DNA from 4 places in the Sodalis sp. RH24 genome. Region 1 is predicted to be linked to each of the others. Evidence: predicted binding sites of a transcription regulator. Region 1 holds the regulator's gene; each other region holds the start of a gene.
What was found. Region 1 encodes PhoB, which activates phosphate uptake and scavenging genes when phosphate is short. Its sites were predicted from a motif close to CTGTCATAAAACTGNCNNAT; they were not measured.
Positions count from the first base shown of each region.

Region 2: ugpB (sn-glycerol-3-phosphate ABC transporter substrate-binding protein UgpB) is a predicted target of PhoB. The motif match lies at 1,480-1,499, and genes of this name have one in related genera.
Region 3: phoA (alkaline phosphatase) is a predicted target of PhoB. The motif match lies at 1,309-1,328, and genes of this name have one in related genera.
Region 4: serA (phosphoglycerate dehydrogenase) is a predicted target of PhoB. The motif match lies at 1,317-1,336, and genes of this name have one in related genera.

Region 1 is NZ_CP178729.1:2,215,090-2,218,298, forward strand. Features, by position in the region: gene ACL2XG_RS10200 (PstS family phosphate ABC transporter substrate-binding protein) at 1-155, opposite strand, end outside; gene phoR (phosphate regulon sensor histidine kinase PhoR) at 152-1,489, opposite strand; gene phoB (phosphate response regulator transcription factor PhoB) at 1,514-2,203, opposite strand; gene sbcD (exonuclease subunit SbcD) at 2,415-3,209, shown strand, end outside.
Region 2 is NZ_CP178729.1:3,846,436-3,849,644, reverse strand. Features, by position in the region: gene ugpA (sn-glycerol-3-phosphate ABC transporter permease UgpA) at 1-20, opposite strand, end outside; gene ugpB (sn-glycerol-3-phosphate ABC transporter substrate-binding protein UgpB) at 86-1,405, opposite strand; gene livF (high-affinity branched-chain amino acid ABC transporter ATP-binding protein LivF) at 2,983-3,209, opposite strand, start outside.
Region 3 is NZ_CP178729.1:2,784,499-2,787,707, reverse strand. Features, by position in the region: gene phoA (alkaline phosphatase) at 1-1,236, opposite strand, end outside; gene ACL2XG_RS12795 (endonuclease/exonuclease/phosphatase family protein) at 1,523-2,284, shown strand; gene clsB (cardiolipin synthase ClsB) at 2,287-3,209, shown strand, end outside.
Region 4 is NZ_CP178729.1:4,494,299-4,497,507, forward strand. Features, by position in the region: gene ACL2XG_RS20405 (LysR family transcriptional regulator ArgP) at 1-330, opposite strand, end outside; gene rpiA (ribose-5-phosphate isomerase RpiA) at 548-1,204, shown strand; gene serA (phosphoglycerate dehydrogenase) at 1,520-2,752, shown strand; gene ACL2XG_RS20420 (5-formyltetrahydrofolate cyclo-ligase) at 2,883-3,209, opposite strand, start outside.

The DNA.
Region 1 (3,209 bases):
CTGAAATCCGCCGCCCACAGGGCCATCATATTCGCCAGCGTATCGGAACCGCTGCTGGTGAGGCTACCCGACAGCACCGACAGCGGCCGCGCCGCCGCCGGCAGGGTCAACAGCAGGCAGAGCAGCCAGCCCAGGGTTTTTACAGCTTTTATCATCGGGATTTGACACGTGAAGGAGAAGTGGGGTTATTTTCGGCCAGGACGGGGAGGACAATCAACCGGTTGGGCAAGGTAAAAAAGAAGCGGGTACCCGCGCCCGGCTCGCTGATAACATCAAGATGGGCGTCATGATTGCCGAGCGCGTGCTTAACGATGGCAAGCCCAAGGCCGCTGCCGCCGGTCTGGCGCGAACGGGCTTTGTCAACCCGGTAAAAACGCTCGGTCAGGCGCGGTAAATGCTCCGGGGCGATGCCCGGCCCGTTATCGCTGACCTGAAACTGCGCGCCCTCAGCGGTACGCTGCCAGCACACCTCGATGCGGGTGCCCGGCGGCGTATGGATGACCGCATTGTATATCAGGTTCGACATCGCGCTGCGCAGCTGATCCTCATTGCCGCGCACCAGCAACTGTTCATTAACCCGGAACACGATCTCATGCCGTTCCTGGCTGAGCGCCCCGGCGCTTTGCTGCAGGCGCTTGAGAATGGCCGGAATATCGACGCGTTCATTGACCTCGCCCTGCGGCGCGGCCTCGATACGGGATAACACCAGCAACTGCTTGACCAGACGCTCCATGCGCTGCGTCTGATCCTGCATGGTGTGGATGGCCTTGGCGCGCATGGCTTCATCCATATCCTGGTCGTTCATCATTTCCAGATATCCCTGCAACACCGTCAGCGGCGTACGCAGTTCATGGCTGGCATTGGCGAAAAAGTTGCGCCTGGCGCCTTCCAGCTGGCGCATCTGGGTCACGTCGCGGGCCACCATTAACAGCTGGTCGTCGGTATAGGGCATCACGCGGAATTCAACGTAACGTTGCTTATTGAGCAGCAGGGTCAAGGGGCGCTCGAACGACTGGCCCTGGATATAGCTGTTGAATTCAGGATAGCGCAGCAGGTTAAGGATATGCTGGCCGTTGTCTTCCGGCCAGCGAAACCCGAGCAGCTGCTGCGCCAGGCCGTTGCACCAGAAAATATGGCCGTCGTCGGTCAACATCACCAGCGCATCAGGCAAGGTTTCCGCGCCGCTGCGAAAGCGTTTGAACAATGTCGCCAGTTCACGCCGCCGCCGCCGGTGGCGCAACTGCATCTGATGCAGGCCATAGAACAGCGGTTCCCAGCTTCCCCGCCCTTCCGGCGGCGTATGCCGGAGATCGACCCATAACCAGCGGGACAGCCGCAGTTGGTAATAATAGTTGCGCACCAGCGCGGCCAGCAGCGCCGCCACCAACAGCCAGGCCAGGTGGCCGACAAAAAGCGACAACAGCAGGGCCGGCAGGCAAAACAGCCCCAGTTCCAGCAAAATCTTACGCCAGGATAAACGTTCCAGCACCGGCAGAGCTCCCCTTATACCGCGCTAATAGCGCGCGGAAAAACGATAGCCGGTGCCGCGGACCGTCTGCACCATCCGATCGTGACCGCCGGTTTCCAGCGCTTTGCGCAGGCGGCGAATATGCACATCAACCGTCCGGTCCTCAACATACACATTAGTGCCCCAGACATGATTTAACAACTGTTCCCGGCTATATACCCGCTCGGGATGGGTCATGAAAAAGTGCAGCAGTTTAAATTCGGTCGGTCCCATCTCCAGGGCCAGTTCGTTGGAGGTTACCCGGTGCGACGACGGATCCAGGCTTAGGCCCTGCAGTTCAATCTTATCTTCCACCGCCATCGGCGAAATACGGCGCATCACCGCCTTGATCCTGGCCAGCAGCTCCTTGGGCGAGAACGGTTTGGTGATATAATCATCGGCGCCCACTTCCAGCCCCCGCACCCGGTCTTCCTCCTCGCCGCGCGCGGTCAGCATCATGACCGGAATATCGCGGGTCAATACCTCGCGTTTCATATGTTTGATAAATTGTATTCCCGAACCGCCTGGCAACATCCAGTCGAGCAATACCAGATCCGGATAAGGCTCCGCCATACGGCTGACCGCCGTGCCGTAGTCTTCGGCTTCGATGGGCTGGAAGCCATTCTGTTCAAGTACGAAGCACACCATTTCACGAATCGGCGCTTCGTCTTCCACGACTAATATGCGTTTTGCCATTTTTTCCTGCCATTAATCTCTGCGGTTAACGTGCCCGGGCATTATGCGTCACTTTTATGACAGATTTATTAAAATCAGCCCATCGTGCCAGAAGCATAGCGGATGGCGGTTTTTTTTCGTCCCGGGTTGCCAAATTAACAGCTTTACGTCGGCATCGCCCGGGGTAAGGTTTATACTCTCGCCCTGACTTTTGCACTCTGGCTGGAGCGTCATGCGGATCATTCACACTTCTGACTGGCACCTGGGTCAGTCGTTTTTCACCAAAAACCGCGCCCGGGAGCATCGCGCCTTCCTGCAATGGCTGGTGGCGCAGGTGGCAGAGCGGGATATCGACGCGGTGATCGTGGCCGGCGATATCTTTGATACCGGCACCCCGCCCAGCTATGCCCGCGAACTGTTCAACCGTTTCGTGGTGGCGTTGCAGCCGACCGGTTGCCAGCTGATCATACTGGCGGGCAATCATGACGCGGTGGCGACATTGAACGAATCCCGGGCGCTGCTGGCCTGCATGCATACCCGGGTTATCGCCGGCGGCGGGTTCGGCGCCCGGGACGATGACGACAACGCCGACGGCGACCGCGAAGACAGCGGCGGGCAACCGGTTTTTGTACTTAACGATCGTAGTGGAAAGCCGGGGGCGATACTGTGCGCCATCCCCTTTTTACGCCCGCGGGATGTGCTGACCAGCCGCGCCGGAGAATCGGGGGATGATAAACAGCGGGCGCTGATGGACGCCATCGCCGCACATTACCAGGCGCTATATGACCGGGCGCTGGCCCTGCGCGCCCGGTTGCCCGGCCGGCTGCCGATTATCGCCACCGGACACCTGACCACGGTGGGCGCCGCCACCACCGATTCGGTACGCGATATTTATATCGGCAGCCTGGACGCGTTTCCCGCCCAGCTGTTTCCTCCGGCGGATTATATCGCCCTCGGCCATATCCACCGCCCGCAGTGCGTGGGCGGACAGCAGCATATCCGCTATTGCGGTTCGCCCATCGCCTTG
Region 2 (3,209 bases), 1.6 Mb from region 1:
CGATGGGGCGCGATAGCCATAAACAACCCAACCCGCAATGCAAAAATGTACCCGCCGCACGGCGCGGCGGGTCGCCAACTGAGGTTTACTTCAGCGATTGTTCAAACCGGCGCAGCAACTGGTTGCCGCGTTTAACCGCGCTGTCCAGGGCCTCCTGAGGCGTGGCCTTGCCGGTCCAGACGCGTTCCAGCTCTTCGTCCACCACGGTGCGGATTTGCTGCATATTGCCCAACCGCATGCCTTTGGTGAACGGCAACGGCGGTTTATTCAGCATCTGGCGGGTGGCGATATCGGCGCCGGGGTTTTTGTCATAAAAACCCTGGGATCGGGTCAGCTCATACGCGGCGGTGGTGATGGGCAGGTAACCGGTTTTCTGATGCCACTCGGCGGCGATATCAGGCTGGGCAAGGAACTGCAGGAACTCCGCCACCCCTTTATAGGTCGCGTCATCCTTACCGCTCATCACCCACAGGCTGGCGCCGCCGATAATAGCGTTTTGCGGCGCGTTCTTCACGTCGGCGTCATACGGCATCATACCCACGCCGTAATTAAACTTGGCATACTGGCGAATCGCGGCCAGGGAGCCTGACGAGGCGGTGGTCATGCCGCATGAGCCGTTGTAAAACTTCTCGGTGGACTCGTCCTTACGACCGAAATAGCTGAAATCCCCTTTCTTGTTCATGTCCGACAGCAATTGGATATGCTTCACCTGCTCGGGCTTATTAAAAATCAGCTCCGCGTCGTTGCCGGCAAAGCCGTTATCCTTGGTCGCCACCGGCAGGCCATGCCAGGCGCTGAAGTTCTCGATTTGGATCCAACCCTGCCAGCCGCTGGCATAACCGCATGCCATACCGCTGGCGCGCAGTTTAGCGGCCGCCGCGGCCAGTTCCTGCCAGGTTTGCGGGGCATGTTCCGGATCCAGTCCGGCTTTTTTAAAGGCGTCCTTGTTGTAATACAATACCGGGGTCGAGCTGTTGAAGGGTTGGGACAGCAGATGCCCGGTCTTACTGTCGCTGTAGTAGCCGGAAACGGTGGGCACAAACGCCGACTCGTCATTCTTGATGCCGGCCTGTTCAAACACCTGGTACACCGGCTTATAGGCCTTGCTGGCCATCATGGTGGCGGTGCCGACTTCATACACCTGCAAAATCGCCGGCGCGGTGCCGGTACGGAATGCCGCGATGCCCGCCGTCAGACCCTGCTCGTAATTCCCCTTGTACACCGGCACGACATGATAATCAGGATGCGTCTGGTTAAAGCGCGCGGCCAGGGAATCCACCTCGGTGCCCAGCACGCTATCCATTGAATGCCAGAAAGGAATTTCGGTCACTGCCTGGGCGCTGGTGCTCACGGCCAGCGTCAACGCCACGCTTAAGGCGGCGATACGAATTGAGTGCTTCAACATGCCATGCTCCTGAATGCCGGAAAAGTTCATCGGCCTGTAACATGACATGCTGAAATGACAGAAAAATAACACCCTTATGACAGCGGGGTGACAGCGCGCGGCGAATTCTCCGCCCAGCGCGTCGCCAGGCGGGCCTGACGGTGTCGGAATTAACCGGCGAGTCGGCTTAACGCCCTTAATTCCCAGCAGGAAAGCCTGCCGATGGGGGCGAAGGGGCAGTCTCAGTTCACCGGAGCGCACCCCGGCGCGGCAGGCCCACTGCGCTTTGAGCTTACAGGCGGGCCGCATCAAAATTAATCTGCTGGCGGCTGGCGGCGGGGAGGTTTATGTTGCCGCGGCGAAGGTTTCGCTGACGCTTGCGGGGAGGTTTATGTTGCCGCGGCGAAGGTTTCGCTTGCCGTGCGTTCGGCGGTTATATGGAATGCCGGGTGCCGGCAAGCGACAAAGAGGCCGTACCGCGACGGCCTCCTTGACCTCCGCGCGCCCGGCAGATCGCGCGTCGCTGCGCGATGCCTTCCGCCGCCCATGCCCCCGTGATGCACCGGCCCGGTTAGCGCTCCCGGCGCAACCGGGCCTTTCGCCGCTCCCGGCGGCTCATGCCGGGGTCACAGGCGCCGTCAGCGCGCTTTATGCCGGTCCCTATGTCGCTGTTCGCACGGCATATTATGAAGCGATTGCGGCGCTGTTGTTTTGGATGGGGGCTGGCGTCGGCATAGGATTGACTGTTATGGAATGCAACACGTATGGCAAACCGTTGGCACAGCGAACATCAGGCATACAGTCATGCAGTCATGCAGTCATGCAGTAAGGCATTCATCATTCAGTTTTGAGTTTTGAGTTTTGAGTTTTGAGTTTTGAGTTTTGAGTTTTGAGTTTTGAGTTTTGAGTTTTGAGTTTTAACATTAAGCATTAGCCATTAGCCATTAGCCATCAGGCTGTAAACATTAGCGCAAAAGGAATACTGAGACCTTTCCCGGTAAGCGCATACCGCTAAGGACCCCAAAACGCTGTTTTGCTGGCAGGCGATGGTGTTGACGTGGTGCCGGCATAGAGTGCGCCGGCGGCGCACGTCACGGCTGGATGAGCCGCCGGGAGCGGCGAAAGCCCGGGCTGCGCCGGGAGCGCATGCCGGGCGGTCCACAAGCCGGGATGGGTGATGCCGGGCACCGCGCAGCGGCGCACGATCTGCCGGACGCGCGGAGGTCAAGGAGGCCGTCGCGGTACGGCCTCCTTGTCGCTTGCCGGCACCCGGCACGACATAAAATAGCCGAACGCATGGCAAGCGAAGCCCTCGCCGCGGCAACATAAACCTCACCCGCAAGTGTCAGCGAAACCCCAGCCGCGGCAACATAAACCTCCCCGCAAGCATCAGCCAAGCCCTCGCCGCGGCAACATAAACCTCACCCGCAAGCATCAGCCAAACCCTCGCCGCGGCAACATAAACCTCCCCGCAAGCGTCAGCCAAACCCTCACCGCGGTAACATAAATCTCCCCGCAAGCATCAGGCCAAACCCTCGCCGCGGCAACATAAACCTCCCCGCAAGCATCAGCCAAACCCTCGCCGCGGCAACATAACCTCACCCGCCCAGATAAGCGCTGCGCACCGCCTCGTTCGCCAGCAACGCCTCGCCGCTATCCTCCAGCACCACATGGCCGTTTTCCAACACATAGCCGCGGTCAGCCAGTTTCAGCGCCTGGTTCGCATTCTGCTCCACCAGGAAAATGGTCATCCCCTCCTGACGCAACTGCTCGATGGTATCGAATATCTGCTGGATAATAATCGGCGCCAGTCCCAGCGAAGGCT
Region 3 (3,209 bases), 570 kb from region 1:
GCCGGGGGCCTTGGCGTCCGCTTCGATAATCTGGCTGGAGTGGGCGTGATCGGCGGTGACCACCACCAGCGTATGGCCGTCGGCGCGGGCGAATTCCAGCGCCTTTTGCACCGCTTCATCCAGGTCCACCGTCTCGCCGAACTGGCCGCACGGGTTGGCGGCATGGTCCTGTTTATCAATGGATGCGCCTTCAACCTGCAGGAAAAAGCCGTTGGGATGGGTTTTCAGCAGATCGATGGCTTTTTGCGTCATGGCCGCCAGGGTAGGCACCCCGGCGCCGCGTTTGGGATTATCGCTACAGGTAACCGGCGGCTTATCAATATTGCCGTGATAGACGGCTTTCGGGCCCTGCCAGCGCACCGGCATATTGCCCTCGGCAAACAGGCCCAGCAAGGGTTTGTCCTGGTTGGCCAGGGCTACGCCGTTCAGGCCATCCAGGTCGCTCACCAACTGATAGCCGCGCGCCACGGCTTGTTCCCGCAGGGTTTTACCCTGCCACTCCCCGGCCTTGGCGGTTTCGCCAAAGGTTTTGGCGCCGCCGCCCAGCGTCACGTCGGCGCGGGCCGCCAGCAGCTGTTCGGCAATGGAGCCGCGCCCCTGGTTTTCCAGCGCCTGGGTGGGGCAATCTTTACTGGTCACTTCCGGGCCGTAGCATTTGCGGGAGCTGACGTGGGCCACCAGCGCCGCCGGGGTGGCGTCCTCCAGTTCAGCGGTGGACACGTTGCCGGTGGCTTTACCGGCCGCCTTGGCCAGTTCCAGGATGGTCATATGATCCTTGCCGAACACATCGACGCCCAGCGCGCCGTTATAGGTTTTCACCCCGGTGGACCACGCGGTGGCCGACGCCGCCGAGTCGGTGACGTAGCCGGGTTTATGGGTGGTCTTGTCCAGCGCGTAATGGGTGTATTGACCGGTCAGCGGCAGCGCGTCGATCCCGGGGAACGCGTTGCCCGCGCCCAGCGCGTAGTTGCGCGCGGCGGTGATTTCCGAGTCCCCCATGCCATCGCCAATCAACAGGATGACGTTTTTTGCCTGCTGGTTGTTCAGCGCCGCCTTCAGCGCCTCGGTCTGATCGGCCTGCAGGCGGCGTGCGCCGCCGGGCTGGGTAATATCCCCCTGCGCCGCGCGCAGGCTGTCCGCGCCGGCGGCCGATACGCTGCGCGCCAGCAGGCCGTTGCCGCCCGCCAGGGCGAGGGTCAGGACGAGGGAAAGTACGGGTTGGTGCGGATGCGGCATAAAGAAGGCTCCTGTTGCCGGACGAGAAGAAGGGTATGTCTGAATTTATTATTATGTAAGTCTACGTAACCCGGATGTCATTTTTATGACACCCGGAGATAACCGCCGCGGTCAAACTTGGCGAGGTTGTCCGGCAGCAGCTAAGATAGTAAGCACATTAACTAATAATGACTTCTCACCTATTCTACCCGCGCTATATCGGGGAGTGGGTTTTTGCCGCTTAATTTTGCAGGGGTTCGAGATCATGCTGCGAACGGATTATCATCAAAATAAGGATGTACCGGGCATGCCGCAAGTGGAGCAGGGATTTTCCTTTAAGGTGCTGACCATCAATACCCATAAGGGCTTTGCCGCCTTTAACCGGCGTTTTATCCTGCCGGAACTGCGCGAAGCGGTGCGTACCGTGGCGCCCGATATCGTGTTCCTCCAGGAAGTCCTGGGCACGCACGAAAAGCATTCGCAACGCTTCGATAACTGGCCGGTGGTGCCGCAGTACGAATTTCTGGCCGACACCATGTGGGCCGATTTCGCCTACGGGCGCAACGCGGTCTATCCCGACGGCGATCACGGCAATGCGCTGCTTTCCCGTTTCCCCATCACCCGCCAAAGCAATCTGGACGTGTCCATCGACGGCACGGAGAAGCGCGGCATGCTGCACTGCGTGCTGCAGGTGCCTGGCCGTGAGCTGGAGCTGCATATGATTTGCGTGCACCTGGGGCTGAAGGAAGCGCATCGCCGCGAGCAGATGCTGCGCATGAGCAGGCATATTGCCACGCTGCCGGCGGATGCGCCGCTGGTGGTGGCCGGTGATTTCAACGACTGGCGCCAGCGCGCCAATACGCTTTTGCGGCGCGAAGCCGGCCTGGTGGAGGTCTTTACCCAGGCGCGCGGCCGACCGGCCCGTACTTTCCCCGCCCGCTTTCCCCTGCTGCGCCTGGACCGTATTTATGTCAGGAACGCCCGCATCAGCGAGCCGACCTCCCTGGCCAACCAACCCTGGTCGCATTTATCCGACCATGCTCCCCTCGCCGTGGAGATCCATTTATGAATATGAATATGGAGTGGCGCGACGGCAATCGCATCAAGCTGCTGGAAAACGGCGAAGCGTTTTTCCCGGCCCTGTACGAGCGCATCGGCCAGGCCAGGAAAGAGGTGCTGCTGGAGACTTTTATCCTGTTCGAGGATAAAGTCGGCAAGGCGCTGCAGGAAAACCTGATTGCCGCCGCCAGGCGCGGGGTGCGGGTGGAAATCATGGTCGACGGTTACGGCTCGGCGGATCTGTCCGACAGCTACGTCGGCGCCCTCACCGCCGCGGGAGTGCATTTCCGTTATTACGATCCCCGCCCGGCGTTTATGGGCATGCGCACCAATCTGTTCCGCCGCCTGCATCGTAAAATCGTGGTGGTGGACGGCGTTATCGCCTTTATCGGCGGCATTAATTTTTCCGCCGAGCACCTGAGCGACTACGGCCCGGAGGCCAAGCAGGACTATGCGGTGGAGGTGGAGGGGCCGGTGGTGGAGGATATCCATCGCTTTACCCTACAGGCCTTGTATAAGGAAGACCACCATCGCAGCTGGCTGCGCCGGCGCTCCAGGCTGCCGGCCCATAACCGCCAGCCCGGCGAGGCCCAGGCGCTGTTTGTCTATCGGGATAACGATGAACACGATACCGATATAGAGCGCCACTATATCGATATGCTGCGCGGCGCAAAACGCGAGGTCATCATCGCCAATGCCTATTTTTTCCCCGGCTACCGCCTTTTGAAGGAGATGCGCAACGCCGCCCGGCGCGGCGTGCGCATGGTGCTGATTGTCCAGGGCGAGCCGGATATGCCGATCGTGACGGTCGGCGCGCGCATGTTATACAATTATCTGGTGCCGGAAGGGGTGAAAATCTATGAATATTGCCGCCGTCCGCTGCACGGCAAAGTGGCCGTCATGGACGATAGCTGGGCCACCGTCGGGTCCAGTAA
Region 4 (3,209 bases), 2.3 Mb from region 1:
CAGCGCCGGCAGCAGCCAGGTCGCCAGGCTGTCGGCATTCACCGCCAGCGACAGCAGCAGCGGCGTGTCGCTGCCGTTATCGGTGCCCAGCCATTCGTCCTCCAGCAATTCCACCTGATGCAGCAAGGCCAGCAGCTTTTGCCCTTGTTCGGTGGGCCGTGGGGGAATGGTACGCACCAGCAGCGGCTGGCCGAACAGGTTTTCCAGTTGTTTTATGCGCTGCGATACCGCGGATTGGGTGATACATAATTTTTGCGCGGCGCGTTCAAAACCCCGTTCCCGTATCACGGCGTCAAGCGCCTGCAGCGTCCGATAGTCCGGGCGTTTCATTCTTTATCCCCTGCGTCGATATCTCTGTGCATCAATAGGTACTTTTTGGTCACCGGTTTTCACTATGCCATAGATTGACCCGGTTGCGGACGCAAAATTTTAGCCATGTCAGGCGCGGGCATCCGGGATGCGGCGGGTTGTGGCGGAATTCACGCCATCGGCGATGATATTGTTTTATAATACCGCCCACTTTCCGTAGCCAAGGGCTTAATTATTTATGACGCAGGATGAACTGAAAAAGGCGGTGGGCTGGTCGGCATTGAAGTATGTGAAACCGGGCACGATCGTCGGCGTCGGCACCGGGTCCACCGCCGCGCATTTTATCGATGCCCTGGGCAGCATCAGGAATCAAATCGAAGGGGCGGTCTCCAGTTCGGACGCCTCCTCGGCCAAGCTGAAGAGCCTCGGTATCCCGCTGCTGGATCTCAACAGCGTCGACGTGCTGGACATCTATGTCGACGGCGCCGATGAAATCAACGGCCAGATGCAGATGATCAAAGGCGGCGGGGCGGCCCTGACGCGCGAAAAAATCATCGCGGCGGTCGCGCGTAAATTTATCTGTATCGTCGATGGATCCAAACGGGTGGACGTCCTTGGCAATTTTCCCCTGCCGGTGGAAGTGATCCCGATGGCGCGCGCCTATGTGGCGCGCGAGCTGGTGAAACTGGGCGGATTGCCGGAGTACCGCCAGGGCGTGGTAACCGATAACGGCAATATTATCCTGGACGTGCGCAACCTGCGCATCCTGGACGCGGTGGCCCTGGAAGACAAAATCAACAGCCTGCCCGGCGTGGTGACCGTGGGCCTGTTTGCCCGGCGCGGCGCGGATGTGGCGCTGATCGGCACCGCCGGGGGCGTTCAGGTTATCGAGTAACAGGCCGGTTTTACCGCCGCCCGCCGCCGCCGCCGGCTTTCCACGCCGGCGGCGGTGGATGTTAATTTTGTTTACATAGCATCTTTTATCGCCGCAGGCGAAATTCAGTGATAAATGTCACATTTATGCCATCGGCCTGCTATATATATGACGCTTCTCCACCAGACCAGAGGATTTATCCATAGCAATCGCTTATGGCTGCGTCTTATGCTGTCTTAAGGATAAACGGCCCTGTTGCCGCCACGGTAATTTTTGTTATTTTGTCCGGGTGCTGTGTGTTGCAGTCGCATCTGAAGTCTCAAAAAGGGTCGGGAAATGGCAAAAGTATCGCTGGAAAAAGATAAGATTAAGTTTCTGTTGGTCGAAGGTGTTCACCCCAGCGCGGTGGATAACCTGAAACGCGCCGGTTATACCAATATTGAATACCATAAGGGCGCGCTGGATTCCGCGGCACTGAAAGCCTCCGTGCGCGACGCGCACTTTATCGGCATCCGATCCCGTACCCACCTGACGGAAGACATCTTTGCCGCGGCGGAAAAACTCGTTGCCGTCGGCTGCTTTTGTATCGGCACCAATCAGGTCGATCTGAAAGCCGCGCTGAAAAAAGGCGTGCCGGTATTCAATGCGCCTTTTTCCAATACCCGCTCCGTGGCGGAATTGGTGCTCGGCGAAATGCTGCTGATGATACGCGGCGTCCCGGAGGCCAACGCCAAAGCGCACCGCGGCCAGTGGAACAAGCAGGCGAGCGGCAGCTATGAAGCGCGCGGCAAGAAACTGGGCATCATCGGTTACGGCCATATCGGCACCCAGCTGAGTATCCTGGCGGAAGGCCTGGGGATGCAGGTGTTCTATTACGATATCGAGAGCAAACTGTCCCTGGGCAACGCGCGCCAGGTGGATTCGCTGCCTGAGCTGCTGGGTATGTGCGACGTGGTCTCCCTGCATGTGCCGGATACCCAGTCCACCCGCAATATGATGGGCAAGGAAGAATTCGGCCATATGAAGCCGGGGTCGCTGTTTATCAACGCCTCGCGCGGTACGGTGGTGGATATCCCGGCCCTGTGCGACGCCCTGGCCAGTAAACATATCGCCGGCGCCGCCGTGGACGTGTTCCCCGAAGAGCCCGCCACCAACAGCGATCCGTTCAACTCGCCGCTGTGTGAATTCGATAATGTGATCCTGACGCCGCATATCGGCGGATCCACCGAGGAAGCGCAGGAAAATATCGGCGTGGAAGTGGCGGGCAAACTGGCCAAATACTCCGATAACGGCTCGACCCTGTCGGCGGTCAATTTCCCGGAAGTCTCGCTGCCGGAACATGGTGATAACGTCAGCCGTTTACTGCATATCCATGAAAACCGTCCCGGGATCCTGACCCGCATCAACCAGATTTTTGCCGAGCAAAGCATCAATATCGCCGCCCAGTATCTGCAAACCACGCCCGAAATCGGTTATGTGGTCATTGATGTGGAAACCGATACCGAAAATACCGCCCTACAGCTGCTGAAGGCGATACCCGGCACTATCCGCGCCCGCCTGCTGTACTGATAGCTGCGCGCCTGACGTGGTCGACCCCAGCCCCGGCTTAGCGAGCCGGGGTTTTTTTATGGGTACCGCCAGCTTACCGTGCATGCCGGGTACACCACCGGGCCAAGGGCTGCCATCCGTCCCCGGCGGTTTACCAGCGCCAGTGCCGCGACGGGGTAACAATTTCCGGCAACGGGATATCCCAGGGCTCCGCCGGTATGGCGTCCACCTGCTGGCAATCGTGGGCCAGCCCGATGGGGTAGAAGCCGGCGCCGCGCCGCCAGTGCCGCAGGGTGCGATCGTAAAAGCCGCCGCCCATGCCCAGGCGCTGGCCCCGGGCATCAAAGGCCACCAGCGGGGTAAACAGTATATCGAGATGCCGCGCCGGCAAGAGCTGGGTCACGTCCAGCCGCGGCTCGCTGATATGCAGGCGGTTCAGCACCAGCGGCGTATCGGGCCTGTAGCGCAGGAACAACAG